3 regions of the Brevibacterium sp. FAM 27836 genome follow, and region 3 is predicted to be linked to each of the others. Evidence: riboswitches for the same ligand, from Rfam matches in the RefSeq annotation. Region 3 holds a riboswitch; each other region holds the start of a gene.
What was found. Region 3 has a riboswitch for thiamine pyrophosphate ahead of ACSE4D_RS03655 (ECF transporter S component). Riboswitches for the same ligand answer to the same signal wherever they lie in the genome.
Positions count from the first base shown of each region.

Region 1: linked by a shared signal. The riboswitch ahead of thiD (bifunctional hydroxymethylpyrimidine kinase/phosphomethylpyrimidine kinase) and the one ahead of ACSE4D_RS03655 (ECF transporter S component) in region 3 are both predicted to bind thiamine pyrophosphate.
Region 2: linked by a shared signal. The riboswitch ahead of ACSE4D_RS13625 (NUDIX hydrolase) and the one ahead of ACSE4D_RS03655 (ECF transporter S component) in region 3 are both predicted to bind thiamine pyrophosphate.

Region 1 is NZ_CP195711.1:3,050,464-3,060,019, forward strand. Features, by position in the region: gene ACSE4D_RS13650 (ABC transporter ATP-binding protein) at 1-146, shown strand, start outside; gene tenA (thiaminase II) at 147-806, opposite strand; gene ACSE4D_RS13660 (TenA family protein) at 803-1,465, opposite strand; gene thiD (bifunctional hydroxymethylpyrimidine kinase/phosphomethylpyrimidine kinase) at 1,462-2,286, opposite strand; TPP riboswitch at 2,363-2,454, opposite strand; gene mobF (MobF family relaxase) at 2,641-6,198, shown strand; gene ACSE4D_RS13675 (HamA C-terminal domain-containing protein) at 6,361-7,245, shown strand; gene ACSE4D_RS13680 (DEAD/DEAH box helicase) at 7,221-9,362, shown strand; gene ACSE4D_RS13685 (DNA-processing protein DprA) at 9,375-9,556, opposite strand, start outside.
Region 2 is NZ_CP195711.1:3,038,937-3,048,492, reverse strand. Features, by position in the region: gene ACSE4D_RS13640 (ABC transporter substrate-binding protein) at 1-469, opposite strand, end outside; gene thiE (thiamine phosphate synthase) at 525-1,160, opposite strand; gene thiM (hydroxyethylthiazole kinase) at 1,157-1,981, opposite strand; TPP riboswitch at 2,070-2,165, opposite strand; TPP riboswitch at 2,602-2,700, shown strand; gene ACSE4D_RS13625 (NUDIX hydrolase) at 2,691-3,134, shown strand; gene ACSE4D_RS13620 (alpha/beta fold hydrolase) at 3,241-4,125, opposite strand; gene ACSE4D_RS13615 (CGNR zinc finger domain-containing protein) at 4,173-4,754, shown strand; gene secA2 (accessory Sec system translocase SecA2) at 4,945-7,284, opposite strand; gene ACSE4D_RS13605 (protein-tyrosine phosphatase family protein) at 7,557-8,003, opposite strand; gene ACSE4D_RS13600 (transcriptional regulator) at 8,014-8,649, opposite strand; gene ACSE4D_RS13595 (DNA-binding protein) at 8,646-9,041, opposite strand; gene ACSE4D_RS13590 (PEP/pyruvate-binding domain-containing protein) at 9,101-9,556, shown strand, end outside.
Region 3 is NZ_CP195711.1:765,571-775,126, reverse strand. Features, by position in the region: gene ACSE4D_RS03685 (LysR family transcriptional regulator) at 1-589, shown strand, start outside; gene ACSE4D_RS03680 (class I SAM-dependent methyltransferase) at 638-1,240, shown strand; gene ACSE4D_RS03675 (putative quinol monooxygenase) at 1,329-1,649, shown strand; gene ACSE4D_RS03670 (hypothetical protein) at 1,706-2,269, shown strand; gene ACSE4D_RS03665 (energy-coupling factor transporter transmembrane component T family protein) at 2,287-3,132, opposite strand; gene ACSE4D_RS03660 (ABC transporter ATP-binding protein) at 3,125-4,702, opposite strand; gene ACSE4D_RS03655 (ECF transporter S component) at 4,702-5,331, opposite strand; TPP riboswitch at 5,353-5,461, opposite strand; gene ACSE4D_RS03650 (universal stress protein) at 5,553-6,512, opposite strand; gene ACSE4D_RS03645 (DUF4916 domain-containing protein) at 6,649-7,188, opposite strand; gene ACSE4D_RS03640 (MmgE/PrpD family protein) at 7,383-8,879, shown strand; gene prpB (methylisocitrate lyase) at 8,879-9,556, shown strand, end outside.

The DNA of each region.
Region 1 (9,556 bases), 1.9 Mb from region 3:
ACCGCGTCGTCGTACTCACCCCACGCCCAGCCTCCGTGCGCATGGTGATCGATGTCGCACTTCCCAGGCCGCGTGGCATCGAGACCATCGCTCACCCCGAGTTCGCGCGGCTCGAACGCACACTGCTCGAAGCCCTGAGCAGCTGATCAGGCGGCGGAGTCGAGTGCCTGCTGCCAGAAATCGGCCTCCAGCCGGGTGGCGGCGCGGAACACCTGCACAAGCGCCTCGAACCGCTGTTCGGTGACCTCGCCGCCGGTCAACGCGTCAAGGCGTTGGATCGCAGCCGTTGCGGCTCCCTGGAACTCGGGACCGGCGTACTCGGCGATCCACTCCGCGTACGGGTGACCCTCGCGGGCCCGGCGCGCCGGATCGAGAGCGACGCCGATCTCGCCGTAACCGATCGTGCAAGGGGAGAGTGCGACGTGCAGGTCCAGCAGGTCGCCCGACATGCCGGTGTCCAGCACGTAGCGGGTGTAGGCGACCGTCGCCTGCTTCTCAGGCGCCGCATCGAGCTCGTCTTCCGGGATGCCCCACCTCGCGGTGAGGCGACAGTGCAGCTCGGTCTCGTGCAGGATCGCGCGCAGCGCTCCGCTCGCGTCTGTGATGTCGGCGAGGCTGCGACTCTTGTACGCGGCCAACGCGTTCGCGCGGGCGAACTGCACGAGAAACAGGTAATCCTGCACCAGGTAGTCCTGGAACACGGGCAGCGGCAGGGTGCCCTCGCTGAGCTTCTGTACGAACTCGTGCTCGGTGTAGGTCCGCCACTCGGGGCCGATCGCGGTCTTCAGGTCTGCGAAGAGGGTCATCGGGCTACTCCTTCCAACGGGTGGGTATAGCTGGCGTCGAAGAACTCCAGCTCGATCGCGACGGCCCGCGCGAAGAAGTCCTCGGCAAGCGCCTGCTGCGCGGGGCCGACCCGGTCGAGCTCGGCGCGGAGGAAGGCGACGAGGTCGTGGAACCCGGGGTAGTCGTGGAGCGTGATCCAGTCGGCATGCACGAAGCTCTCCGGCAGCGCTTCAGGCGCGTTCGTGGCCCAGTCGAGGTACAGCCATTCAGTGACGAGCAGCACCGCAAGAATCACCGCGTACTCGCGGGTCTCGGCCGCCTCGCGGAACAGCGCCGTGAACGCGGTGGTCGCCTCCGTGTCGGGGATCAGCTCACGCTGCTCTTCGGTCACGCCGAGCGCGTCGAAGGCGCGCAGGAAGTAGGTGCTCTCGTCGCCCGCGACTTCGCCGATGAAGCGGGCCAGCCTCAGCCGCGGCTCGAGCGCGTCGGCGCTCGCGACCGCAGAGCCGAGCAGTACCAGGAAGCCGTCGAGGAAGCGATAGTCCTGCACGAGGTAGCCAGCCATCACGGCGTCGTCGATGCTGCCGTCGAACAGTTCGCGCACGAAGCGGTGCGAGACCGCCCGCTCCCAGGTGTCTCGGTTCTGATCGCGCAGCGCGTCGGTGAATCTCTCGGTCATCGTTCTCCTCCTCGGTCAAGTGCGTCGCCCCAGAGGGCGTGGAAGTGGTGGACGGGGCCGTGACCGGAGCCGACCTCCAGGTCTCCGGCGCGGAGAAGCGCCTCGGTGAGGTACTCCTTTGCGTGTTGCACCGCCACGGGCACGGCCTGGCCCGGGAGGAGGGCGGCGAGCGCGGCCGACAGGGTGCAGCCGGTGCCGTGATTGTTCACGGTGTCGATGCGCGGTGCGGTCAGCTCGATGGTCTCGGCACCGGTGAGGATGTCGATGCTCTCGCCGCTGCCGAGGTGACCGCCCTTCAGCAGCACCCAGCCGGCTCCGAGGCCACGCAGCTCATCCAGCGCCGCCCGCATCCCTGCGAGGTCGCCGATCTCGGTGTCGCGTCCGAGCAGGACCGAGGCCTCGGGGAGGTTCGGGGTGATCACGGTGGATCGCGGCACCAGTCGCTCGCGGATCGTGTCGACGGCGTCCTGCTCGAGGAGATGATCTCCGCTCTTGGCGACCATCACTGGGTCGAGCACCACCGGGCACTTCGTGTAGCGGTCCAGACTCTCGGCGATCGCCTCGGCGATAGCGGCGTTGGCGACCATCCCGATCTTCACTGCGTCTACGCGCACGTCCTCGAACACCGCGGCGATCTGATCCGCAACGAATCCCGGCTCCAGAGCGACGAAGCCCTGCACACCCTGTGTATTCTGAGCAACGACGGCCGTGATCACGCTCATCCCGTAAGCGCCCTGCGCGGAGAAAGCCTTCAGATCGGCTTGGATCCCCGCGCCCCCGGTGGGGTCAGTGCCCGCGATGGTCAATACGTTCGGAATCAAAGTCCCGTCTCCATCTCTCGCTCGTGTCGAGCCTGGAAACGGGAGTGCGCGCCAGCACCCGCAAGTGTGCCTGCATAACGTCGTTCATCGACATCCCTCCGCGAGTCCGAACTCGATCAGGTTCCCGGGTGTGATCTCAGCCCGCGTCGGGCACCCCGTGTCTACACATCCACCATAGCCAAAAATCATCGTCGAGGGGCGAACGCGGCGCGGAACTACTCCGCTCAGACGTGCGAACGCCGTGACCGACGGCTGTCAATACCGTTACGTTGACGAGGTGCTACGCAGAGTAACGCACGCCGCTCGGACATTGTCACCGTTCTGCATGGTGACTGCGCGGTTCACCTGATCTGCATGACGGTCTCGATGCGGGTGATGAGTGCGGGTGACGGGTACAAGTACCTGCTTCGCACGATCGCTGCCGCCGACGGCGATCGCTCCCTCTCGACCCCGCTGACCAGGTACTACACGGAGGAGGGAACACCACCGGGCACTTGGATGGGGTCGGCTCTGCACGGCCTCGGCGACGGGCAGATCGTTCACGGCGATGAGGTCTCAGAGTCGCAGTTGCAGTTGCTGATCGGCATGGGCCGCGACCCCGTCAGCGGCGACCCGCTCGGGCGGGCCTTCCCACGGTACGTCTCGGTCGCGGAACGGATCGAGCAGCGCGTCGCGGACCTCGACCCTGGCCTGGGGATGGGTGAGCGTGCCGAGCAGATCAGCCAGATCGAGGCCGAGGAGATCGAGCGGGGCAACCGCCGTTCGGTTGCGGGCTTCGACTACACGTTTTCGGTGCCGAAGTCCGTTTCGGTGCTGTGGGGCGTGGCCGACGCCGGCACGCAGGCCCTGATCGCTCAGGCGCATCACGACGCGGTCGCCGAGGTCGTGGACTTCATGGAGCGCGAGGTCGCCGCGACCCGCACCGGCTACACCGCCGCCGATGGCGCGGTCGCCCAGGTCGACGTGACCGGCCTGATCGCCACGGCCTTCGATCACTACGACAGCCGCTCCGGGGACCCGCAGCTGCACACCCACGTCGTGATCTCCAACAAGGTCCAGACCGCGTTGGACGGACGCTGGCGGTCGCTGGACGGGCGGCCCATGCATGCGGCGGTGGTCGCGCTCTCGGAGCATTACAACGCGGTTCTGGCCGACCGCCTCACCGGCACGCTCGGCGTGGAGTGGGAGGCGCGGGATCGGGGCCGGGACCGTAACCCGGCGTGGGAGATCACCGGGGTCAGCGAGGAGCTGATCGAGGAGTTCTCCTCCCGCGCCCGCGATATCGATGCCGAGGCCGACCGGCTCATCGCCGCCTACACCGCCGAGCACGGTCGCCGGCCCTCGGCGCGGACGATCGTGCGCCTGCGCGCCCAGGCCACCCTCGCCACCCGCCCCGAGAAGCAGGTCCACTCCCTGGCCGACCTGACGAGCGGCTGGCGCGAGCGGGCCGGCCGTCTACTGGGTGAGGACGCGACCGGCTGGGCCGGTGGTCTCCTCGCCACGGCGCAGCAGGTGCGGCCGTTGCGGACTGATGATGTGCCGTTAGAGGTGATCGCCAAGCTCGGCGCCTCGGTGGTCGAGGTTGTGGGCGAGAAGCGCTCGACCTGGCGGCGATGGAACCTCCACGCCGAGGCAAGCCGACAGTCGATAGAATGGCGGTTCGCGACCGCGAGCGACCGGGAGGCCACCGTGGGGATGATCGCCGATGCCGCCGAGCAGGCCTCACTGCGGCTGACGCCGCCCGAGCTCGCTACCAGCCCGGCCGCTTTCCGCCGCCCAGACGGCACCAGCGTGTTCCGGCGCCGCCACTCGACCGTGTTCTCCTCCACGGTGCTGCTGAAGGCCGAAGACCGTCTCCTGGAACGCTCCCGCACCCTGACCGGCCCGATGGTCGAGGTCGAGACGGTCGAGAAGATCACCGCGAAGCCCGACCGGGAAGGGCACCTGCTCGGCGACGACCAAGCGGCAGCGCTCACCCAGATCGCAGTCTCCGGCCGGGTTCTCGACGTGTTGGTCGGCCCGGCCGGTGCCGGGAAGACCACCGCCATGGCAGCGCTGCGCCAGGCATGGGAGAAGCAGCACGGGAAGGGCTCGGTGGTCGGGCTTGCGCCGTCGGCGGTGGCCGCGCAAGTTCTCGGTGAGGATCTCGGGATCGCGACCGAGAACACGGCGAAATGGTGGCAGAACCATCTGACCCAGGGCACCACGTTCGAGGAAGGTCAGCTCGTCATCATCGACGAGGCTTCCCTTGCCGGCACCCTGTCGCTGGATCGCATCACCGCCCTGGCGGCCGGCGCGGGTGCGAAGGTGCTGCTGGTCGGCGACTACGGGCAGCTCCAGTCGGTCGATGCGGGCGGGAGTTTCGGGATGCTCGTGGCCGACCGCGACGACGCTCCCGAGCTCGTGGACGTGCACCGCTTCGTCCACGAATGGGAGAAGACCGCCTCCCTCGATCTGCGCCACGGCCGCACCCGCGTGATCGACACCTACGCAGGTCACGGCCGCATCAGCGATGGTGACGCCGAGGACATGATCGACGCCGCCTACACCGCCTGGCGTGCCGACCGCGACGCCGGACGGGCGTCGGTGCTGATCGCCGAGACCCGCGATGACGTGACCGCGCTGAACGCGAGGGCCCGTGCCGACCTGATCCTGGACGGCACGATCCGCCCCACCAGAGAGGTCGCGCTGGCCGAGCGCACGTCCGCAGGGGTCGGGGACACGATCATCACCCGCCGCAACGACCGGCGCCTGCGCACCGGCACAGGCCGGGGGTGGGTGCGCAACGGCGAACGGTGGCAGGTCACTGACGTGCGCGATGATGGGTCGATCACGATCCGCAAGCCCGGCCGAAGGTTCGGGTCGATCGTGCTGCCGGCCGACTACGTGGCCGAGCACGTGGATCTGGGATACGCCGTCACTGCGCATAGGGCGCAGGGCATCACGGTCGATGCCGCACATGTGCTGGTCGAGCCGTCCTCGACCCGTGAGAACGTCTACGTCGCGATGACCCGCGGCCGCGAGTCCAACCACGCCTACGTCGTCCTCGACCGCCCCGACGACCACGCCGCACCGCACCCCTCGGACAACGAGGAAGCCACCGGCCGCTCGGTCCTCTACGGAGTGCTGCAGCACTCGGGAGCCGAGCTCTCCGCGCACGAGACGATCACCGCCGAGCAGGACCAGTGGGGCTCGATCGCTCAGCTCGCCGCCGAGTACGAAACCATCGCCGCAGCCGCCCAACACGACCGCTGGGCCGCCCTCATCCGCGACTCAGGCCTGACCGAAGAGCAGGCCGACGCCACGCTGGGCTCGGTCGCGTTCGGAGCGCTGACTGCCGAGCTGCGCCGCGCCGAGGCCAACCACCACGACGTCGATACACTCTTCCCGCGCCTGGTGGCTGCTCGCGGCTTCGATGACGCCGAGGACATCGCCAAGGTCATGCACTACCGTCTCGCACGCGCCACCGCCCAGCCGGCCGGGTCGGGGCGCACGAGGAAGACCCCGCGGCTGATCGCCGGCCTCATCCCGCACGTGCAGGGCCCGATCGCGGCAGACATGCTCCAGGCCTTGACCGAGCGACGAGAGCTGATCGAGACCCGCGCCGACGCGATCCTCGACACCGCCCGCCAGACCGGCGAACCGTGGACCCAGCCGCTCGGTGACCCGCCGTCCGGTGACCGCGAACAGGCACGCTGGCGACGTGACGCCCGGACCATCGCGGCCTACCGCGACCGCTACCAAATCAGCGACGACACCCCACTCGGCCCGGCACCCCAGAGCGCGGCGCAGAAGATTGACCGCGCCCGCGCAGCGGCAGCCATACGTCGGGTAGCTGCGGATACTCCTCAGACCGGAGACTCTGTCGCCCAACGTTCTGTCAGCGTCAGGAGGCAAGAACGATCCCTGTGACATCTGGTGACACTCACGCCAGAGGACCTCTTGGCTACAGCCGAAGAGGATAGGATGTGACTCAACCGCATGGCTGCGGCACGCGTAGCTATGACAGCAACTTCGACCTCATGGGCACCTCCGTTGAGCGTCTTCAGCTATCCACGGAGGTAACTGTCGGCAATGGCTACGAAGCTCCCAGTTCCTGAGACGATCCTTGAACTCGTCGTAGATCACACCGACAGTCTCTTACCATCTGCAACGTTTTGCGCCGGTTTCGAAGATGGAACATGGCGCTCCGATGACCTCAGCGTCGACCTGATCAATTGGGCAGCCGATTGGATTCTTCCTACGCAAGAACTGGAAGGGTACAACCACGCTACTGGCACAGCACTGCTCGGGAAGGCTCTCAGTCGTGTTTACGCCACCATCGACTTTGAGAGAAGAGGAGAAATTGGTGAACTCCTCCTTCACATGATTCTGCGCAAGTTCTATGGAAGTTCGCGACTTATATCCCGGATCTACTTCAAAGACGCTGCCAACGACACTGTCAAAGGTTTCGACTGTGCCCACATTGTCGATACAGGAGCCTCCGGGGAACTAGAACTCTGGCTTGGCGAATCGAAGCTCTATAAGGACAGCTACGGTGCAGCCAGCGCAATATATGATGAGCTGAAGCTACATCTCAGTCGCGACTACCTGCGGTACGAATTTGCCGCCATAACCGACAAGATTCCTGACGACTATCCTCACCGGGACATGATCACCGCGCTGTTGTCTCGAAAGACCTCGTTGGACAGAACATTCAAGAGTGTCGTAGTTCCTATCTTCATTTCCTATGACAGCGAAGCTGCGGGCAGGCACAAGGAGAGCACTGAGGAGTACCTCGCTGATCTACGAACCGAGGTCATGAACAACTGGAAGAGTCTGCGAGACAGGTACGAGAACTGGACACTTCCTCGTCAGATCAGGGCACACGTGTTTTTCTTCCCAATGGACACCAAGGCCGAACTCACGTCCGCTTTCGATGGGAGGTTGAAAGCATGGCAGGCTCTCACGCAGAACTGACATCTCTGCTACGCGGTGAGGTTGACGACGAGTTTGAGATCCTATCCGATATTGCTGCTTTCACTTCAATTAATGGCATCGGATCTGAAAGCACGGATCTTGTAATTCGAGCGCTTGAGAAAATCAGTAGGACGGGACCCGAGGGCGAAATCCTTCGAAGTCTAGCAATGATGCACGGACTGTACCCCTATGCCGTTCAAGGTGCAGACCATGACTCTCTTCGGGATGCGGTCATCATGGAAATGAACCGACCCAACCCAGCCTCTGAGACCGTCTTCCACCGCATTCAGTCTCAAGTATTTCACCGCCTGGTTGAAGGAGAGAATGTAATTCTCTCGGCGCCAACCAGCTTTGGAAAGAGCGTGGTTATAGATGCACTAGTTCAAACTGGCAGGTACAAGAACCTGGTACTCGTGGTTCCTACCATCGCACTTCTGGATGAGACCCGCCGACGCCTCTCCCAATTTCGTGAGTACAAGATTGTCACCCACCCGAACCAGGAGTTGAGTGAACGCAACATCCTGGTCATGACACAGGAGCGGTTGCTCGCGGTTCCTCAACTCCCTGCGGTTGATTTGTTCTTCATTGACGAGTTCTACAAGCTCGCGGAGGAGAGCGAAGGCACTCTAGAACAACGCGCATCAATGTTGAATCAGGCATTCTTGCGACTCGCTAAGACTGGCGCCCAGTTTTACTTTGCGGGTCCAGTCGTGGATGGCCTCGCATCAGTCCTCCCTTCTAACCTTCGTGCTTCTTTCATCAGAACTGATTTCTCCACCGTTGCTGCTGACACCAGAAAAATCAAGGCTTCAAACGACGAAGAACGCCTCGCGATAGTAGCCGAATTGATTGGTTCGTCCTGTGACCCCACGTTGGTATATTGCCAAAGCCCAGCAAAGACGCGAAAGGCTTTGGAAGCGCTGATCGAACAGCGGTCAAGTGGCGCGACCGTTAGTCGGGGCTTACCGGAAGTAGCCGAGTGGATCGAAGAGAACTACCATCCGGATTGGATTGTCTCAAGAGCGCTGCGACGTGGTGTGGGTGTGCATCATGGACGCCTTCCTCGTTGGCGCGCACAAAAGATGGTACAGGGATTCGAAGACGGTGATCTTGACACGCTTGTCTGCACGAACTCTCTGATCGAAGGAGTCAATACCCGAGCAAAACGCATCATAATTCTTGATCGCAAAGTTGCTAATAGGGCATACAACTACTTCACATTCGCTAACATACGTGGCCGTGTTGGCAGAATGTTTAAGCATTTCGTGGGTGAGATCGTACTCTTTCATGATGCCCCGACGAGAGAGTTTCCCGAAATTGACATTCCTGGTGTCAGCCAAAGCGATATTGCCCCGAGTTCACTACTCGTGCAGATCGACGAAGGAGATTGGAGCGACGAGACCAGGGAGCGGGTGTCACCTGTATTAGAAGAGTCGGGCCTTAGCCTGAAGGTTCTGCGCTCGATAAAGGGGGTAGAACCGGAAGCTGCAACCGAGCTTGCGAAGCATATTCGCACGCTGCCCACGTCACGGCTTCAGCCGCTGCAGTGGTCTACTTCCTACCCAAAATGGGCGGAGCTTCGGGCAGTCTGCGAACTGATGTGGAACTACATTCCTCCTTCGTATCATCGTGGGCACGGCGCATACAGCGCGCAGCAAGTCGCTTATCAAGTCAATCAAGCATCTCTCGTTGAAGGCCGAATGAAGGACATTATCGCGGGGTTTGTTGAGAACGAGCATGACCAATCTCCCAGCGTTGACGAGAAGATTGAGGCGGCGTTCGATTTCGTGCGGTACTGGCTAGACCACAATTTTCCCACTGCGTTGAGGGCGCTCGATGTAGTCGTGAGCGAGATTCTTGAGGAGCGCGGATTGGAATCTGGGTCATTCGACGGTTTCTCGGCCCGAGTTGAGAGCATGTTCTCCGCTCCGCATCTCACTACGTTGGAAGAGTACGGCCTGCCTCTTGAGATATCGCGACAGTTGGTACGCGGACTTGGGAACTCCCGAAGTCTCGATGAGATGCTTGAAGCAATTCAGGTGTTGCGTGGCACAGAGAGAATACCGCTTACTAGTTTTGAACGTTCGCTTCTCGGAGAAGTAGTGGCAACGATCTAGTTTCCGCTGCACTCAACCCATCAACCGAGTAAAGGGCACCTCGGTATCGGTGATGATCTCACCGCGTCCGCGCTTGATGAGCTCATGCGGCCCCACACTCGCCGCCGACGTGACCGGGCCGGGGACCGCTCCGACGGCGCGGCTATGCCGGTGGGCTTCTGTTGCCACCAGCAGCGATCCCGACCGGAAGCCTG
Region 2 (9,556 bases), 1.9 Mb from region 3:
TCGTTTCGGCGGGGTTGTCGAAGCCGCCGAAGACGAGACCGTCGAGGTCTGCGGGGCTAGTGATGTCGTCGCGGTCGCCGAGCACAGCGACCTCGGTCGCCCACGTCTGCTGCACGGCGAGCACCGATGTGAGGTCGGCGCCGGAGGCGATCGACATGGAGGCGGTGTCCTGGAAGCTGATACCGAACTCCGCCTGACCAGCGTCGACGAGCACCTCGGGGTTGCTGTTGTTGAACGGCAGGATCTCGACATCGATGCCGGCGTCTTCGAAGTACCCCTCGTGCAGGGCCACGTACAGGCCAGTATGGTTCACGTTCGGGGTCCAGTCGAGCGCGAAACGCACGGTCGTGCGCTGATCATCGGCCGGGGCATCGTTGTCGGTGCCGGCGCAGCCGGTGAGGACGACGGTGGTGAGCGCGATTGCGCTGGCTGCGGTCAATGCGCGTCGGAATCTGGGTGAGATGGTCACGGTTCTCCATGTTCTGTTCGGGGAATGAGGTTTGGGAATCAGGGGCGGTTCGTGCTCAGCCCCAGGCCCGCACGAATCGGCGCGCGGTCGCCTTGGGGTCTTCGGCGGCGCAGATCGCGGAGACGATGGCAGCCCCTGCGGCGCCGTCGTCGCGCAGCCGGGCGATATCGTCTATACCGATGCCGCCGATCGCGACCGAGGGCACCGACGCCGCGGCCGCCAGGCGTCGAAAGCCGTCGAACCCCAGCGCCGGAGGATGGTCCGGCTTGGTGGCCGTGGGGCGGATCACGCCGATGCCGAGGTAGTCCACAGTGCCTTCGGGTAAATGCGTCACCGCTGCGAGGTGCTCGTCACTGTTCGCTGTCAGGCCGATCACGGCATCGGGGCCGAACTCGTCGCGCGCCGATCGCACGGCGGGGTCACCCTGCCCAAGATGCACCCCGTCGACCGGGATGCCGCGTTCTCTCGCTGCTATCGCGACATCGAGCCGGTCGTTGACCAGCAGCAGCGCGCGGCCCTGGATCGCTTCCGCCAGACGTTCGAGCTCACGCAGATGTGCATCGAAGCCGGCATGCTTGTCGCGCAGCTGTACGGTGCGCACCCCGCCATCGACGGCTGCCCGCACGGTCTCCGCCACGCCCCGTTCACCGCAGAGCGCACGATCGGTCACCAGGTAGATGCCGAGGTTCACGCCCCACCGCCCGGCGCCGTCTCGGCGCGCACCTGCTCCGACGCGCTCACCTCCGCTGCGCTGATCGCGTACAGCGCGTCGAGCAGACGGGCAGCGAACGACCCGGGCCCCGCCGTCTCTGCAGCGGCCCGCTCAGCGGCGATCCCGTACACGACATGCGCAGCAGCCACCGCCTCGACCGGTGAGAACTCACCACGGATGGCAGCGAATGCCGCGATCAGCGCACCCAGCGCGCACCCACCGCCGGTGATCTTCGTCAGCGGCAGATCGCCGTTTGAAACCCGGAGGATGCGCTCACCGTCGGTGACCAGATCCACCGGCCCAGACACCGCCACGACTGTGCGCAGGTCTCTCGCCAACCGCATCGCGATCGGTGCGGCCGCCTCGGTCTCATCCGCACTTTCGACGCCCTTGCCACCCGTTCCGGCCCCCGCGAGCGCGAGGATCTCGGAGGCGTTGCCCCGGATCGCGAACGGGTGCTGGGCGGCGAGCTTCTCGGCGAGAGCTGTCCGGATGGGCAGCGACCCGATCGCGACCGGATCGAGCACCCACGGCGTGCCCGCATCGTTCGCCACGGCGACCGCTTCCTCGGACGCCGCACGCTGCTCCGGGATCGGCGTTCCCAGATTCACCAACAGGCCCCCGGCGACACGGGCGAACGGTCCGGCCTCGCCGACGATGTCGACCATCGCCGGTGCCGCGCCGATGGCCAGCAAGGTGTTCGCGGTGAAGTTCGTGACCACCGAGTTAGTGATGCACTGCACCAACGGGGTCTGCGCCCTCAGCTCACCGAGCAGAACCGCGGATGATGAGACAGACATGAACTCTCGCTTTCTTCCACTGCGAAAGAAAGTCGATCACCATGACGGCACGCCGAAAGCGGACACCTGGATCGGTATCTCGAACGCGCTGAAGTCATCCGGACATTCCCTTCGCCAGTACGAACTGGATCAGGTTCGACGGGTGTGATCTCAGCCGCTGGGTGCGGCACCCCGTGTCACTGCCCACTACCCTAACGCATTCGGCCACAACTGGGAGCACTCCCGTGGAACGCTAGGGCCGCCGATGGTCAGGAGCACGGCAGATCCTGGCGGGGGCTGTCGACGGTGATTCGCCGACACTGAACCAGATCGGTGCAGCCCACGGTGTCAGGGACCATATAGAAAGATCAAATACCAACACGGGCAGCCGACCACGGCCCCATCCTGGTACAAAACCATGCGGTCGGCAGGAGCACGGAGACGCTGAGGACTACCAGCCTCTGAGGGGCTCCGGGTGAGATCGGCCGGCGGCATCGGCGCCCTCCACTCCTGCTGCACGGAACCCGCACCTCCGTCAGTACACGAAAAAAGCGGCGGGAGTGAACGCAAGACCTCGGATAAACGTTCCCTCGCAAAGAGCCAGCGACCGATGAGCAGCACAAATCCTCGGTAGACTGGTGTGACGTGACACGGGGTGCTGCACGGGATCTGCGGCTGAGATCACACCCGTCGAACCTGCTCTAGTTCGAACTAGCGAAGGAATGTCCAAGTGAGTGCTTCCACCTCTCCGTCCCGTCCGATCGTCGCGACGATCGCAGCAGTCATCCGTGGCGGCGACGTGCTGCTGGTGCGTCGCGCGAACCCGCCAGATGTCGGGCGGTGGGGCTTCCCTGGGGGGAAAATCGAAACCGGCGAAACAATTCAGCAAGCCGCCCTACGCGAGTTGCATGAGGAAACCGGCGTGCACGGTGAGGCACGCGAGGTGTTCACCGCTGTCGATGCCTTCCATCACGACGACTCCGGCACCCTCCTCCAGCACTTCGTCCTCGTCGCGGTGCGGTGCGACTGGCGAACCGGGGTACCCGTGGCAGCTGATGACGCGCTGGAAGCACGCTGGTTTTCAATCGAAGACCTCGAACACGGAGACCTTGCACTCAGTCTTGATGTGCGCGAAGTTGCCGAGACTGCCTTCCGGCTCGCGCAAAGCTCTTGAACTATCTCAATACGTTTGAATGATACCGAACGACGGAAAGAGGACAACTACTTTTGGAACCGCACGGGGTTCCTGGTAGATGCAGTGCGACACAATGCGGGTTCTGTCAGTTGATCGTTTCGTGACGATCCCAGAAGTCTCGCAGTCGCATAGCGAGAGATTCAGGGCGTTCTTCCGGTACGAAATGCCCGCAGTTCTCGATGATGCCACCTTCAAGGAGAGACGTGCTATCTCGGGTTTCTTCGACGTAGTCTCTCCACTTACTCAGCACTGGAGCTTGGGCCGCGAGCCCGTGATCTCCCCAAAGGGCCAACGTGGGAACGGTGACCCGGTACCCCACCTGATGGTCGTGTTCATCGTGATCGAGGTCTTCCCAGGTCGCTCGGTAGTCCTCGAATCCCGCATGCATTGCGCCCGGTTGCTTGAAGGACTCGATGTAGTGACCGATCATCGGTTCGAGACGGTCGCGCCGCAGTGTCCATCGATGGAATAAATAGCGAAGATACTCTTCTTCCCGACCAGATGTCATTGCCTCGGGGAGGTCGTGCTGCATATGGAAGAGCCAGTGGAAAAATCCGGCCGCCGTCGCGGTATCGGATTGGAACATCGCATGCGTGGGCACGACATCCAAGACCGCGAGCGTCCTGATCCGGTCAGCCTGGTCGAGCGCGAACCTGTGCGCTACTCGTGCCCCACGGTCGTGGCCGACCACATGGGAACGTTCGACGTCGAGTGCGTCGAGAAGTTCCACGATGTCGGCAGCCATGCGACGTTTGGAGTACCCGCCCTGGGGCTTGTCGCTGAGCCCGTAGCTGCGCAGATCGGGGGCGATGACCCGATAGGCGTCTGGCAGGAGCGGGGTGAGCTGATCCCAGCAGGCTGAGGTTTGCGGCCAGCCATGCAGGAGCACGACCGTCGGAGCATTCGGGTCAGTGTTCCCTGACAGCGTGTAGTGCAGGCGAATCGAAGGCAAGCTCAGAACATCAATCACAATTCGATACTAACCGCATAAAAGGGTTAGCTCATAGAATGAGGTCTGTGACTGCATCACAGCGTTTCGAGCCTTGGCTGTTCTACGGCGGATCAGTGGCGCTCGATTTCGTCAACACACTGCGAGACCGGGCTACGACGCCCCGCGAGACACTGACCTCCCCGGAAACACTGAGGGTGTGGGCAGGGCAAGCCCGGCTCGTTCCACCTGAATCTGGGTTCGGCGTCGAGACCTCCATCACGGACCAGGATCTGAGCGACTGCCTTGATCTGCGTGAGAGTATTGATGCCTTGCTTGTCCCTCAAACAGCGCTGCATTCGCGGCACATTTTGCTGGTCAACCGATGGGCTGCTGCGGCTCCGCGTCAGGAGATTGACGAATCAGACCCTGAGTTGGTCATAACCAAAATGGCATCGATAGAGAACGTGTTTGGAGTGCTCGCGGCAGATGCAATCTCGATTATTGCCCAAGGAGAACAGTCACGGATCAAGGTGTGTTCGCACCAGAGGTGCGGAATACGTTTTATCGATCGGTCACGCTCGCAGCAGCGCCTCTGGTGTTCCATGCAACGATGCGGCAACCGCGCTAAGGTCGCCCGCCATGCCGCCGGGCGAGACAACAAGTCTTAGCTCAGGCTGTCGGTAAGGTTGTGAACAGAAAGCACCGATCAGGACCGTGTTACTTTTGCAGGCCCACGGGGTTCCTTCCTCGGTGTAATACCGCGTCAACGGTGTCGAGAGAGAGCGGTCGTCATCGATCGCGTCGGTGAGCGCGCCAAGCTTCGCTGGCGGAGTAGCGGACGGTGGTTGGGGCTGGCGGTCAGGTGTACGTGATCGACGGTGGTCTGCCGCCCCTGATGAAGTTTCCGAGGTAGGCGACCACGCGGTCTGCTTCGGAGCCGAATGGGTTGTCGGTGACCATGTACGTCCAGGTCGATGACGGGCGGCGCAGGCCGAGATCGCCGAGGGTTGTGGCGTCGTCGGGTGCGTTGTCGAGAACCCGCCGGACTGCTGCGAGGGCGTCGGGGCCGAGGCTGCGGAACGAGTCGCCGGCGATTCGATTGAACTCGTCCAGCGGGTTCTGCCTACCCAGAACTCGCAGGTGGATGCCCTCGCGGACGGCGGCGAGGTGGTTCAGGTGATCGGTCCAGGCGCGGTCGAGCTGGTAAAGCACGACTTCCGTGGCGAGGCGGCGACGTTGCGCCGCCCATGCGCCCGCCCGGCCGGGAGCATCCGTGAAGACCTGCTGGAGGTAGTCATCGAGCGCGTCGGGTTCGGTGAGGAGGCGTTCGCGGGTATCCAGGATCGCCTGTCGATGCTGGTCGGTCATGGTGTGGTAGCTGCGGGTGGTGCGGTGCAGCTGCAGCAATTTGCCCTCGGCGACGCGCTGCGAGTGCTCGTAGAGACGCGCGAACTTCCGGTCGCCGATGAGCCCGTCTGGGGCGATGGAGCGGGGCTGGTCGCTGATGCGGAGCTGTTCGGTCACCACGTCGTCTTCGAGGCTGGTGTAGAACACGGACCTGCCGGGGTCGCCTTGCCTGCCCGACCTGCCGCGCAGTTGCCGGTCGAGGCGGGCCGAGTCGTATCGTCCGAGCCCGATGACGAGCAGGCCGCCGGTCTCGGCAGCTCCTGGACCGAGTTGGATGTCGACGCCTCGGCCGGCCATCTGTGTGGACACGGTGACCGCACCGTGCTCGCCGGCGCGGGCGATGATTTCAGCCTCGGCAGCGTCGTTCTTCGCGTTGAGTACCCGCGCTTCGACACCCAGCTCGGCGAGCAATCGGGCGAAGCGCTCAGAATCGGCCACGCTGCCGGTACCGATGAGCACCGGCTGTCCCGCATCATGGGCTGCACGCACGGCGTCGGCTGCGGCGGTGTCGCGTTGCTCGACGGTGGCGAACAGCCGGTCTGCGGCGTCCTCGCGGATGCAGGGGCGGTGGGTGGGGATGACCCCGGTCTTGATGTCGAGGTCTTCGGCGAGGCGCTCGGCCGCTTCGAGGGCGGTGCCGCTCATCCCGGTGAGGGTCCGATAGCCGCGGGCGACTGTCTCCACGAGCACCTGGTCGAGGATCTCAGCTTGCCCGGTCACCTCCAGTCCCTCTTTGCGCTCGATGGCGGCGTGGAGACCGTCCGGCCAACGCTGACGATCCGCGACCCGGCCACGGGCATCGTTGACCAGCTGCACCCGTCCATCGGTGACGAGGTAATGCACGTCGCGTTCGACCAGCGCGTGCGCGTGCAGTGCGACATGCGCCGCCGTCAACAGTTCGACATGCTCCTGCGCATATAGGTCATCGATGCCGAGCGCCGATTCGACACGAGCGATACCTGCCTCGGTGAACGCGACGCTGCGCCGGTCGCCCTCGACCTGATAGTGCTCCTCCTCGGTCAGTTCCGCGATGACCTGCGCCAAAGATGCTTCTTCTGGTTGCGGGTCGGCGTCGCCGGCGATCACCAGCGGCACCATCGCGTCATCGAGCAGCACGGCGTCGATCTCATCGACCACCGCGGCGTCCAATCCCGGCACCAGCCGCCGTGCCTCGGGGAGGCGCTGGCGGTCGCGCAGCAGATCGAACCCGATCTGGTGCACCGTCGCGTACACGACGTCAGCCCGGTACGCTTCGGAGCGATCCGGCTGACCCATTCCGTCGACGACCGCAGCGCAGGTTAGGCCGAACGCGGAGAACAACGGTTCTCCGGCATCGGCGTCTCGGCCCGCCAGGTAGTCGTTTGCCGAAAGCACGTGCACGCGCCGGCCGGCCGCGGCGAGACCGGCGGACACGAGGAACCCGACCAGCGTCTTGCCCTCGCCCGTGGCCATATCGACTACCCGGCCGCGTAGCATGCTCACGGCGGCGAGCAGCTGCACCTCGAACGGCTCCAACCCCAGCCGACGCCGCGCCACCTCACTCGCCACGCCGAGAAAGCGCGCCAGCTCGTCATCATCGTCCAAACTGATCGACACGGACCCAGCCGAACGTCTCAGAAGATCGTCGTCAGTGAAGCAACGCAGCGACGCGCGCTGGGAGACGATGCCCTCGACCAGCGACGCATACGTGCGCAGGTTCGCCGTGCCAGGATCCTGGCGGAAACGACTCACCCACCTCAGAGGGCGCTGCCACCACGCCCCCTGTTCACGCAACGGCTCGGGTCCGACCATCACCTCACGCTACCTGACCACCCTGACCGGGATCAGGGAACAGCTACTGGCACGGACTCGGCTCGACCTCGCTCAAGCCGCCTCCTGGAAGCGGTAAGTCCGCATCCGAGTAGGCTGAGCAGCGCAGAATCAGGCCAATCAGGACGCTCGTACTTTTGCAGGACTACGGGGTGTCTTTCTCTGTGTATAGACGGTTCAGTATCGATCGCATTATGTTAATCGGGGTCGTTCGCCTTTGCTGTCGCCATGATGAAAGCAGAAATGAGTAGTGATTATGTTCTCAATTGCGAGGAGACGTTGCCGATCCAGCGTCGTTGTTCCGGGGTTTCCACCGCTTGCGGATGGTAGTTCTTTCTTACCCAGGCCACGGCGGCATTGGCGGGTACCCCACCGATGATGGCGAGCGCGGCTAAGGCCGTTCCCGTTCGGCCTATGCCGCCGTCGCAGGCGATCTCGACCCGTTCGATTGCGGCTCGTTCGTACGCCTCATGGAGTGCTGCGACGGCGTCAGCCGTGGAGGTCGGGAGGGAGAAGTCCTGCCATAGAACCCAGCGGTGTGGCCAGAGATCGATACGCGGGGCGCGTCCCAGGAGATAGAACCCGAACTGAGGATCGAGTCCGTTGGGAAGCGGCGCGAGTAGGCCACGCCCTCGAACCCGGCGGCCATCGGGAAACTCAACCACGCCGTTACCGGTTTCCCATGTCTCGATCGCGTTCATGTCGCGGTGCCTATGCTTCATTTCGTCGGTCGATACAGAGGGTTGCGACGAGGTCTTCGTGGAGTTGGAACCAGACGCGGTGGCAGGAGTCGATGTCGGTCTTGTCGATCCAGTCAAGTTCCCCGCTCATGGCCCTGCGTAACGCCAACTCGTACCGCGCGACGTAGCCGTCGAACCTTGCGAGAACGGCAGATAGATTCTCGATCAAAGGAGCAAGTTCCGTTCCGAGGGCCGTCAGTTCTTCGAGAACCCGCCCATCCCATGCGCGATCGAAATGATCATTGGGCGCGAACTGATGCGTTTCGGTCGGTTTGATCTGCCAGTCGGTGACCGCTCGCAACAAGCGAGCGTTGAGCGGGAGGAAGACCCGGTAGGTGGACGCAACTACGCCATCGGGGTCGGCGCTCACGCGCTCTGCCGCGAGTTGGCGCTCGTTCTCCGCCTTGCCAAAGTCGGTGAGCGACCACCCATCGAGGTCGGCGAACGCGACGTGCTGCACCCACCCCGCATGTTCCGCGACGCTCAACTGGCGCAGCGCGTCGGCGTGGCTCGTTCCTGCACGCTCGGCAACCGCTTCGCTGTCGGCGAACCCCACGAGCCGCACGGCGTGCAGCACGAGTAGTGATGCCGCGGAATGATGGGTCATATTCGCTTGTCCTGCCGGGCGCTAAGGCGGTTGACGTACTGCTGGCACGCCTGTGGCGAGCGGAAGCCCATCGCCTCGGCGATCTGCGCCCAGGTCAGCCCCTCGTTGCGAGCTGCGAAGAGCAGACCGATCTCCACGCTCTCAACCTCGGCGCGAGCGGCCGGGAGCAACGAGAGCGCTCCCAGGAGTTCATCCGGGGTCAGTTCGGATGAACGCCACAGGGCGTACTGCGTCAGCTCGACCGCTGACGGCGGAGCCGGTTCAGGTCGCCACGGCCGCGGCTCCAACTGGTCTGCACCTTTGTCGAGAAGCATGCCTTGGGCGTTGCGCTCACGCTCGGCCTGCGCATGGTCGGCGGGGCCGGGTCGTTCGAGGTCGTGCTTGCGTTCCATGCCACCCATCCTGCTACGATCAACACACTGTTGTCAATACTTCATTGATTGGTGGTGTGATGCTCACAACGCTCTCCGAGGCGAGCCGGACGGACACGGGCGGGAAAGCGGCGACGCTCGGAGTGCTGCTGCGCGCGGGGCTGCCGGTACCCGATGGGTTCGTCGTGCCGAGCGGCATCCAGCGGACCGGCATCGAGGTCGGGCGCTCGTTGCGCGATGCGGTTGCCCGTGAACTGGCGCGGATGGGCGACCCTGTGGTGGCCGTGAGGTCATCGGCGACGGACGAGGACAGCGCAGAGGCGTCGGCCGCGGGCCAGTACGAGACCGTCCTCGGCGTGCGCGGCGCAGACGATGTGTGCCAGGCGGTCGCGACCTGCTGGGCTTCGGCCCGCGCCACGCGAGTGGGCGACTACTGGACTCGCTCAGGTGACACGTCGCCGCAGGCTTCGGGCATGTCAGTGCTCGTGCAGCCGGTCATCGAGGCCGATGTCTCAGGAGTCATGTTCACCCCTCAG
Region 3 (9,556 bases):
CCTCGGCGTGTTCGGATCCGCATCGATGACAGCGCTGCCGCAAGTCGTGCACCGGTTGGCGCAGCGCCACCCGCACATCGAGGTCCGGGCACGGGAGATCAATGTGGAGTCGATGTCAGCGGCCGTCATCGACGGAGTCATCGATCTGGGGATCGGGATCAACTATCCGGCGGTGCCGCTGCCGCCGATGCGCGGGCTGAGCTGGGAGGCGGTGGCGAAAGAGGACTTCGGCATCGTCGTGCCCACCGGCCGGGCTCGACCGGGGGAGACGGAACTGGCCGAGGCGGATTGGATCCTCCCGCCGGCCGAGGAGCTCTTCGGCCGAGCGATGCGTCTGGCCACCTCGGCGCTGGGAATCAATGCGAAGGAGACGCACATCGTCACCGACACCGCGGTCGCCCTTGCACTCGCAGGGACCGGGCTGGGCCTGACCCTGGCGACGCCGATCATGATGTCCCTGAGCGGGCCCGATGTCGATCTGCATCCCGTCGCCGAGGCGGGAGGGCGTGAGATCATCGTGCTCACCTCCCCGGACCCGAGCGATCCGGTCAGCGCCGTGGCCGCGGTCATCGCCGAAGTGTTCGTGTGAGCACCGACCTCGACGTCGGGAGCTGTGAAATCGTCCTAGGATGAGGCCATGAGCTTCGATCACAAGTGGAACCAGGTCCGCAGGGTCAACCCCGAGCATTCGGCGAACTATGCCGAGATGTGGCGCAAACAGGTCGCCGCCGGGCACGACATCGGGGGAGAGGCCCGACTCGTCAACGCGATGGCTCCGCGCGAAGCTCGGATCCTCGACGCCGGCTGCGGCACGGGGCGGGCCGGCGGTCTGCTCATCGAAGAAGGGCACACTGTATACGGCGTCGATCTCGACGAATTCCTCATCTCCGTCGCCGAGGAGGACTACCCAAGCGGGGAATGGCACACCGGCGATCTCGCCGACTTCGATTTCGCAGGGACCGGGATCGATGAGATCGACGTGGCCTTCTGCGCCGGCAATGTGCTCGCCTTCCTCGACCCGGCCTCCCGCCGGCAGACCCTGAGCAACATCAAGTCCACGCTCAAGCACGGCGGCCGCTTCGTGTCCGGGTTCGGCGCCGGACGCGGCTACGATTTCGATGATTTCGCCGACGATCTCAGGGCCACTGGGATGTTCGTCGATCAGAGGTTCTCCACCTGGGAACTGCACCCCTTCGACGCCGGCAGCGACTTCCTCGTCCTCATCGCCACACGACTGTGAGGCGTTCTCGCTGCGTCCAGTCGATTCGTGCGGTCGACCGAACTAGGCTGAAGACGAACCATCCACCAAAGAGCTGAAGGAGAATCCCATGATCTTCATCGTTGTGAAGTACGACGTGAAGCCCGAAAGCGTCGAGAAGTTCCCCGAGGCAGTGCGCACCTTCACCGAGGCGACCCGGGCCGAACCGGGCAATCTCTTCTTCGAATGGTCGAAGAGCCTGGAGAACCCGAACGAGTTCGTCCTCGTCGAAGCATTCACCGACGAGGGTGCCGAACCGCATGTCACGAGCGATCACTTCGCTGCCGGGCTCGAAGCGATGCGCCCGCACCTGGCCTCGACCCCGAAGATCATCTCCCGCAAGATCGACGGCGAAGGCTGGGACGAGATGGGCGAACTCAAGATCGACTGATCGCCGGACCGGCCTGAACCGTCGCTATTGGGCGCCGCAGAGATTAGACTTCTGCCATGGCGACCAGAGGGATGAACATTCCGGCGATCGAGAACGCCCTCGGCGAGAAGTGGGAGGACACCCGCGCTCGCCTCGAGGCGGCCGGGGGAGCGTCGGCGAGTCACAGAGAACTTGCCGACGCTCTCTATCCGCAGTTCGAAGGCCAAGTCGACAACCACGGCTGGTGGGTCCAAGGTGCAGTCGTCGCCTACGAGCAGGAGATCGGTCGGCGGGTGCCGGGGCAGCGTGCCGACGGCACCTTCGACGTGGCTGTCTCCCGCACGATTTCCGGTCAGCGCAGCGACCTCATCGCGAAGTTCGCCTCCTTCGTCGACGGCACTCTCAACGGAGCGGCCCTCGAGGGAGAACCCCGCACCTCCGAGACCGCGAAGCGCTCCTTCTGGCGAGCGGACCTCGACGGCGGGATCAAGGTCGAAGTCGCCGCCGAGGCGAAGAGCGACGACAAGACTCTCGTCGTCCTCACCACCTCGAAGCTGCCGAGCCCGGACGCTCTCGAAGAATGGCGGGCCTTCGGCAAGGACTTCCTCAGCCGGCTCGCAGGCCCGTCGGCCCGGGACTGAAGCGCTTCGGCTCAGCTTCAGCCGATGATCGGATTCCAGGTCCCCAGCAGGTGCGCGGCGACGATCGCCAGTGCACAGACGGCCAGGCTGATGAGCACGACCACGAGATCCCGGACCCCGAAGTGTGAGCGCCTGCGCCACGTCCGGCCGGGACGACCGAACGCACGGCCCTCCATCGCCATCGCCAGTGTGGTGGCGCGACGAATCGAGACTACGAGCAGGACGAACACCCCGCTGAAGAGGCTGTGAGTCCTCCGCAGCAGCGAACCTCCGGCCACACCCCTGGCTCGCCGCGCCATCGACAGCACCTGCCATTCGCTGATCAGGAGTCCGAGGAGCCGCGAGGCGGCAAGTACAGAGACCACGACCACCTCGGGCAGGCGCAGATGTTGGATGAGCGCATCGGACAGGTCGCGCGGATCGATCGTCGAGGCGAGCACGATGAGCGGAATCGCCAGGGCCAGAGCCCGGAGGAAGATCGCGGCGGCCGCGGACAGCGATCCGGTGGTGAATAGGATCGGTCCGAAGTCGACGACGACGGGTCCGGTCTTCTCCGCCAGCAAGGCGGTACCCCAGGCCGCGAGCAGGGCGCCGGCAGGCAGGAACCACAGTCTCTTCGCCGCCGCCGACAGGTCGAGACCCGTGGCCGGAAGGGCAAGAAGGCAGAAGACGAAGACGACTCCGGCCGAGACCAGGTCGATGCTCAGCAGAGCCCCGACCATGAGGATGAGCGCCACCCCGATCTTCGTCAGCGGGTTGCACCGAACCACGAGGGTGTTGCGCATGACGGGAATGAGCTGGCCCGGATCCGGAACGGCCGCCTCGGTGGGGGAGGAGCGCACCCGCACGAGTCGTTCACTCACCGCGATCACCGGCCCTGACCTGGACGTCGGCGGACAGAGTCGTGGCCCCACCACCGTGGTCGCCGAGATCGAGGAGATCGGCCCCGATCGCCTCGAGGAACGCCTGATCGTGACTGACCGCCACGACCGCAGATCCGTGCGCGAGAGCATCGAGGAACATCTCGACCAGTCCCGCCCACGTCAGCGCATCCTGACCGAAGGTCGGCTCGTCGACGATGAGGACTCGCGGTCGAGGTGCCATCATGGCCGCCACCGACAGGCGCCGCTTCTCTCCTCCGGACAGGCTCTGCGGGTGCGCCTGCGAGAGTTCGGCCAGACCGAGTGACACGAGCAGGTCATCCACTCGTGTCGTGATCTCGGCACTCGACCAGCCGGCCAGTCGCGGACCGAGTTCGAGTTCGCCGGCGACGCTGGAAGCGAGGAACTGATGCGCGGGTTCCTGGAAGACCATCCCGATGCGCGGGGCCAACTGAGCAGAAGGCCAGGCGAAGGGGCGGGTGCGTCTGAGTCCGTCACGCAGATCTGCCTCGGCGTGGACCGCACCGGCGAATTCGGGAATGAGCCCGGCCATGGTCAGTGCTGTCGTCGATTTCCCGGCCCCGTTCGGGCCGACGAGGCCGAGCGCCTGCCCGGCGCGCAGACTCAGATCGAGGCCGGCGACCGCGGGCGCGCGCATCCGCGGTCGCGCAACGCTGAGTTCCTCCGTGCGCAGCAGCACCTCGCCGAGGCGGTCGTCCGCCCGGTCGGACAGAACCCGTGACCGTTCGGGCTCACCATCGGTCCGGACGGATCCGCTCAGCGACCGGGTACGGTCATCGCGGGATAGTGAGGGGTCCTCGGGCACCCAGATGCCGCAGTCGATGAGGACGCTTGAGAGATTCGGATGATCGAAGACCCGACTCGGAGCGCCCTGGGCGAGGATTCCCTGCCGGCCGAGCACGATCACCCGATCGACGTGATCGAGCCACAGCCCCACGCGGTGTTCGACGACGAGCATGGTCGCCTGAGTCTCGGCCTGCACGGCAAGGACGGCATCACGGACGCCGGGCGCGGAAGACGGATCGATATTGGCCGTCGGCTCGTCGAGGACGATGACCTCCGGCGACATCGCATGGATGCCGGCCAGAGCCAGACGCTGCTTCTGCCCGCCGGACAGTGCCGCACTCGGATGCTCGGCGGGCAGGTCGAGTCCCATGGCACGCAGAGACGAGGGAATCCGAGCTTCGATGGTCTCGGCGGGCAGACCGAGGTTCTCCATCCCGAAGGCGACATCGTCGCCGATGCGAGAGAAGATCACCTGCGAATCGGGGTCCTGCAGGACCAGTCCGGTGCCGCCTCGGCGAGGATTCGGAGCCTCGCCGCCGACGAGGAGCTCACCGCTGGATTCGCCGGACTCCTCGGGCAGGACGCCGGCGATGGCATGGAGCAGAGTCGACTTGCCGGCCCCCGAGGGGCCGAGGAGGAGGACCTTCTCACCCGCGGCGATGTCGATGTTGAGGGGCCCGACAGCCGGTGTATCGCGATCGGCATGCGTCCACGAGTATCCGCGTGCCGTGATCGGCAGTGCCATCAGCGCAGGCGACCGGAGGCGAACGAGCTCAGCGCCCCGGTGGCTGCGATCGCCCGATACGCGTACCAGGCGCCGATGCCGGAGAGGACGAGGCCGGAGACGATGGCGCACACCGCGTAGATCGCCTGATAGCCGAACTGCCATTCGGCGTTGTACATGATGTTCTCGCTCACGGCCATGAACGCCGCGGCCACGACCCCTGACAGCGCGGTGATCCAGAGCGTGAACCGCCTGTAGCCGAAGGCGGCGAAGACGAGTTCGGCACCGAGGCCCTGAACGAACCCGGACAGCAGCACGGTGGCTCCGAAGTGTGAGCCGAGGACCGCTTCGACGATGGCGGCGATGAGTTCGCACAGGAGCGCGGCTCCGGGCTTGCGGATGATCGCAGCGGCCAAGGGGCCGGCGAGGACCCACAGGCCGGCGATGAGCCCGATCGAGGGCGGGAAGGCCTGGAAGGCGAGTTCGATGACCTTCCAGCTCAGCGCCAACACCCAGAACACGAGCCCGACGGCGATGCCGAGCACGGCGGTGGTGACATAGTCCACGACCCGCCACTGCTTCGATTTCGGAGCCCTGGTGTGTGCGGTCGCCGCGGCGGAGGTGGTTTTCGGTGTGGTGGTTTTCGGCATTGTGCCTCCTCATACAAGGAGGGGTGAAGAGTCTCGACTTCCTTCGGCGGTCCTAGCCGCATCAGGTTCGAGGGTCTGCAGCTTCTTCTGCACTCTCAGCGCCCCTGACGGCGCTCCCCTGTCGTAGCCACCACTGTACAACAGGGGAGAGCGGGCTCCGGCACGGAGCTGTCCGGTCCGCGGACCCTCAGGTGCCGCTGCGCTGTCAGGTGCCGTTGCTGTCAGCTCGGGACGACCATCACCGTGCCCTCGGCATGATTGAGGACTCCGCGTGAGACGGAGCCGAGCAGGACGCTGCGGAACCGTCCTCGTCCGCGCGTGCCCATCACCGTCAGCTGCGCTCTGGCGCTGATCTCGACGAGCGTCTGCGTGGGGTCACCGACCGGCACCGAGGAGGACACCTCGAGATCCGGGAACTGCTCGGACAGCTGCGCGATCTCTTCCTCCAGTCCGGCAGCGATCTGCTTCTGCCGCCGTCCCGTGACTTCGGAGCTGAGCTCGAGCTCGGGGTACCAGTAGAGCCATTCCTCTCCCGCCGGAAGCACCGCGACAACTTCGAGTGCTGTTCGGCGCAGGGCGGCTTCGGCGGCCGCGGTGACCATGGCGACCCGGCCGGTGTCCGAACCGTCGACGGCCACGACCACCGGTCCGTCCGCCTCGGCGTTCGCGGCATGGTGGGGGACGACGATCGTCGGACAGTGCGCGTGAGCCGGCACGGCGGTGGACACCGAGCCGAGGACGCGGCCCATGAAGCCGCCTCGGCCCCGCGCGCCGAGGATGATGACCTCGGCATCGGTGCTCAGCGCGATGAGCGAGCCGGCCGCATCGCCGGGCACGGTGCGGAAGCTCTTCTCTCCGGGATGATCGCGGAGGAGTTCGACCGCCTCGGCGAGGATCTTCTCCGCATCCTGCTTCGCTATCGCGTCCTCGGGCTCGCTGGGAATCGACGCCATGTTCGGGTAGATCATCGTCGGCAGCGGATATGCGGTCACGACGGTCAACGTGGTCTTGCGTCGTTCGGCTTCCAGCGCGCCGCAGCGGACCGCGAGACCGGCGAGTTCGGAGCCGTCGAAGCCGACGAGGACGCCGAATTCCCGGTTGAGACCGGACTCGGACGGCCGGGCATCAGCCGGACGTGTTTCGGGGGTGTGGGACTCGGGCATTGGGGACTGGGCAGACATCTCGAACCTCTCCCTCGGGGCCTGGCCAACCCAGACGCCGACGACGGCCCCGACCAGCGGTATCGTCTGCGTCGCCACCAGTCTACCAAGGTTATTCTACGGAATGTAGAAAATGGTGTCTGTGAGAACCGCAGTCTCAGACCGGGAAGCCCAGATGGGTGAGCGCGGCCTTGAGGATGAAATCCTGACCGTGGCAGAGCTCGCTGGTGATATCGGGGCGCAGGGTCTCCTCGGGGGTCAGCCAGTCGAGACTGAGGGCATCGGCTCGTGGAGTGCACTCGCCGCGGACCTCGAGGACGAAGCACATCGAGATCGCGTGCTGCCGGGGGTCGTGGAGGAGGCCGGAGCCTTCGGTCGGGAAGTATTCGGCGATGTGGAACGGGGAGATCGACGGCGGGATGACCGGCAGCGCCATCGGGCCGAGGTCGTTCTCGGCGTGCCGCATGAGCGCGGAGCGGATCGATTCGTGGAAGCGGATGCGCCCGCCCACGACCTCGCGGCCCAGGGTTCCGTCCTCGAGGCTGCGCAGCAGCAGTCCGATGCGTTCGACGTTGCCGGCCTCGCCGACTCGCACGGGGATCGCGTTGACGTAGGGGATGGGGATCCGTCTGCGCAGGCGGGCGAACTCCGCATCGTCGAACCAGTTCTCATCGAAGTCCAATGCAGTGCGGGTCATGAGGCAATCGTCCCATATCGGGGGTCGGTGCAGAAGAGGCATCGGACCCTGTTGGTGAACCAGCGCACACATCGGGTAAAATATCTTGATGTCGAGATAAATCTCCGACCGGCAGAGATCTGCCGAGTGCCGTGACCTACAGTGGGGTCAGCACCTGACGACCAGTTCCGGTCAAGGACTATGAAGGGGTATCCATGATCAATCATGAAGTCCGCACTCATAAGAGCTCAGAGAACCTGGCTCGCGAAGATCAGCTCGCTTGGAAGATCGCCGAAGTCGCATCCGACTCGACGCCGGTCGACGCAGACGTCACCGAGATGGTCATCAACCGCATCATCGACAACGCCGCCGTGGCAGCCGCCTCGGTGCGCCGCTCCGCTCCGACGCACGCTCGTGAGCAGGCGCAGGCTCATCCGTTCAACCCGGGTGCCAACATCTTCGGTCTGCCCGTGACCGACCGCTTCTCTCCGGAATGGGCCGCTTGGGCCAATGGTGTGGCCGTGCGTGAACTCGACTTCCACGACACGTTCCTCGCTGCCGAATACTCGCACCCCGGCGACAACATCCCGGCAATCCTCGCGGTCGCGCAGCACAAGGGCATCGGCGGCAAGGACCTCATCAACGGCATCGCCACCGGCTACGAGATCCAGGTCGACCTGGTCAAGGGCATGTGCCTGCACGAGCACAAGATCGACCACGTCGCCCACCTCGGTCCCTCCGCGGCGGCCGGCATCGGCGCGCTGCTCGGCCTGCCCACCGAGGTCACCTTCCAGGCCGTCCAGCAGGCGCTGCACGTGACCACCGCGACCCGTCAGTCGCGCAAGGGCGAGATCTCGTCCTGGAAGGCTCATGCTCCCGCCTTCGCCGGGAAGATGGCCGTCGAGGCCGTCGACCGTGCGATGCGCGGTGAAGGGGCACCGAACCCGATCTACGAAGGCGAAGACGGCTTCATCGCCTGGATCCTCTCCGGCCCCGAGGCCCGCTACACCGTCCCGCTGCCGGGCCAGGGCGAAGCGAAGCGTGCGATCCTCGACACCTACACCAAGGAGCACTCGGCCGAGTACCAGGCGCAGGCGCTCATCGACCTTGCGCGCAAGCTCGGCGGACAGATCGAGGATCTGACGAAGATCAAGCGCGTCGTCATCCACACCTCGCACCACACCCATTACGTCATCGGCACCGGCGCGAACGATCCGCAGAAGATGGATCCCAAGGCCAGCCGCGAGACCCTCGACCACTCGATCATGTACATCTTCGCCGTGGCCATGCAGGACCAGGGCTGGCACCACGAGCACTCCTACGCTCCCGAGCGCGCCGGTCGTCCCGACACCGTCGAGCTGTGGCACAAGATCGAAACCACCGAGGACCCGGAGTGGACCCGTCGCTACCACTCGACCGACCCGAACGAGAAGGCCTTCGGCGGCCGCGTGGAGATCGAGTTCGACGACGGATCGACACTGACCGACGAGATCGCCGTGGCCGATGCCCACCCATTCGGTGCGCGTCCCTTCGCCCGGGCGAACTACATCGAGAAGTTCAAGACCCTCGCCGAGGGCGTCATCTCCGATGCGGAGCAGGCCCGGTTCCTCGACCTCGCTGAGAACCTCGAGAACCTCGATGCCTCGGGTGTGGGCGAACTCAGCTTCGTCGTCGACGGACTCGAGCACAGCGGATCGAAGGGCATCTTCTGATGCTCGGCGCACAGGCAACCCCGGCCGAGCGTCGCGCTGAGTTCCGCGAACTCCTCGCCGGCGACAAGATCGTCCAGTTCCCCGGCGCCATCAACCCGATCAACGCTCAGATCATCGAGCAGACCGGTTTCGAAGGCGTCTACATCTCCGGCGGTGCATTCTCCGCGGCCATGGGTCTGCCCGATATCGGGCTGACCACGCTCACCGAGGTGGCCGACCACGGACGCAACATCGCGCGAGTGACGAACCTGCCGACGTTCATCGACGCCGACACCGGATGGGGCGAAGCCATGAACGTGGCCCGCACCGTCCAGGAGTTCGAGGACGCAGGGATCTCGGGCATGCACCTCGAAGACCAGGTCAATCCGAAACGCTGCGGCCACCTCGACGGCAAGGAGGTCGTGACCGCGGCCGAGATGTCCAAGCGGATCAAAGCGGCGGTCAAGGGCCGTCGCGATGAGAACTTCGTCATCTGCGCCCGCACGGACTCTCGCGCCGGAGAAGGTCTCGACGCCGCCATCGACCGGGCCAAGGCCTACGTCGATGCGGGAGCGGACATGATCTTCCCCGAAGCGATGCGCGACCTCGGCGAGTTCGAGACCTTCGCGTCGGCCGTCGATGTGCCGATCCTGGCGAACATGACGGAATTCGGAAAGAGCGAACTGTTCACAACAGAG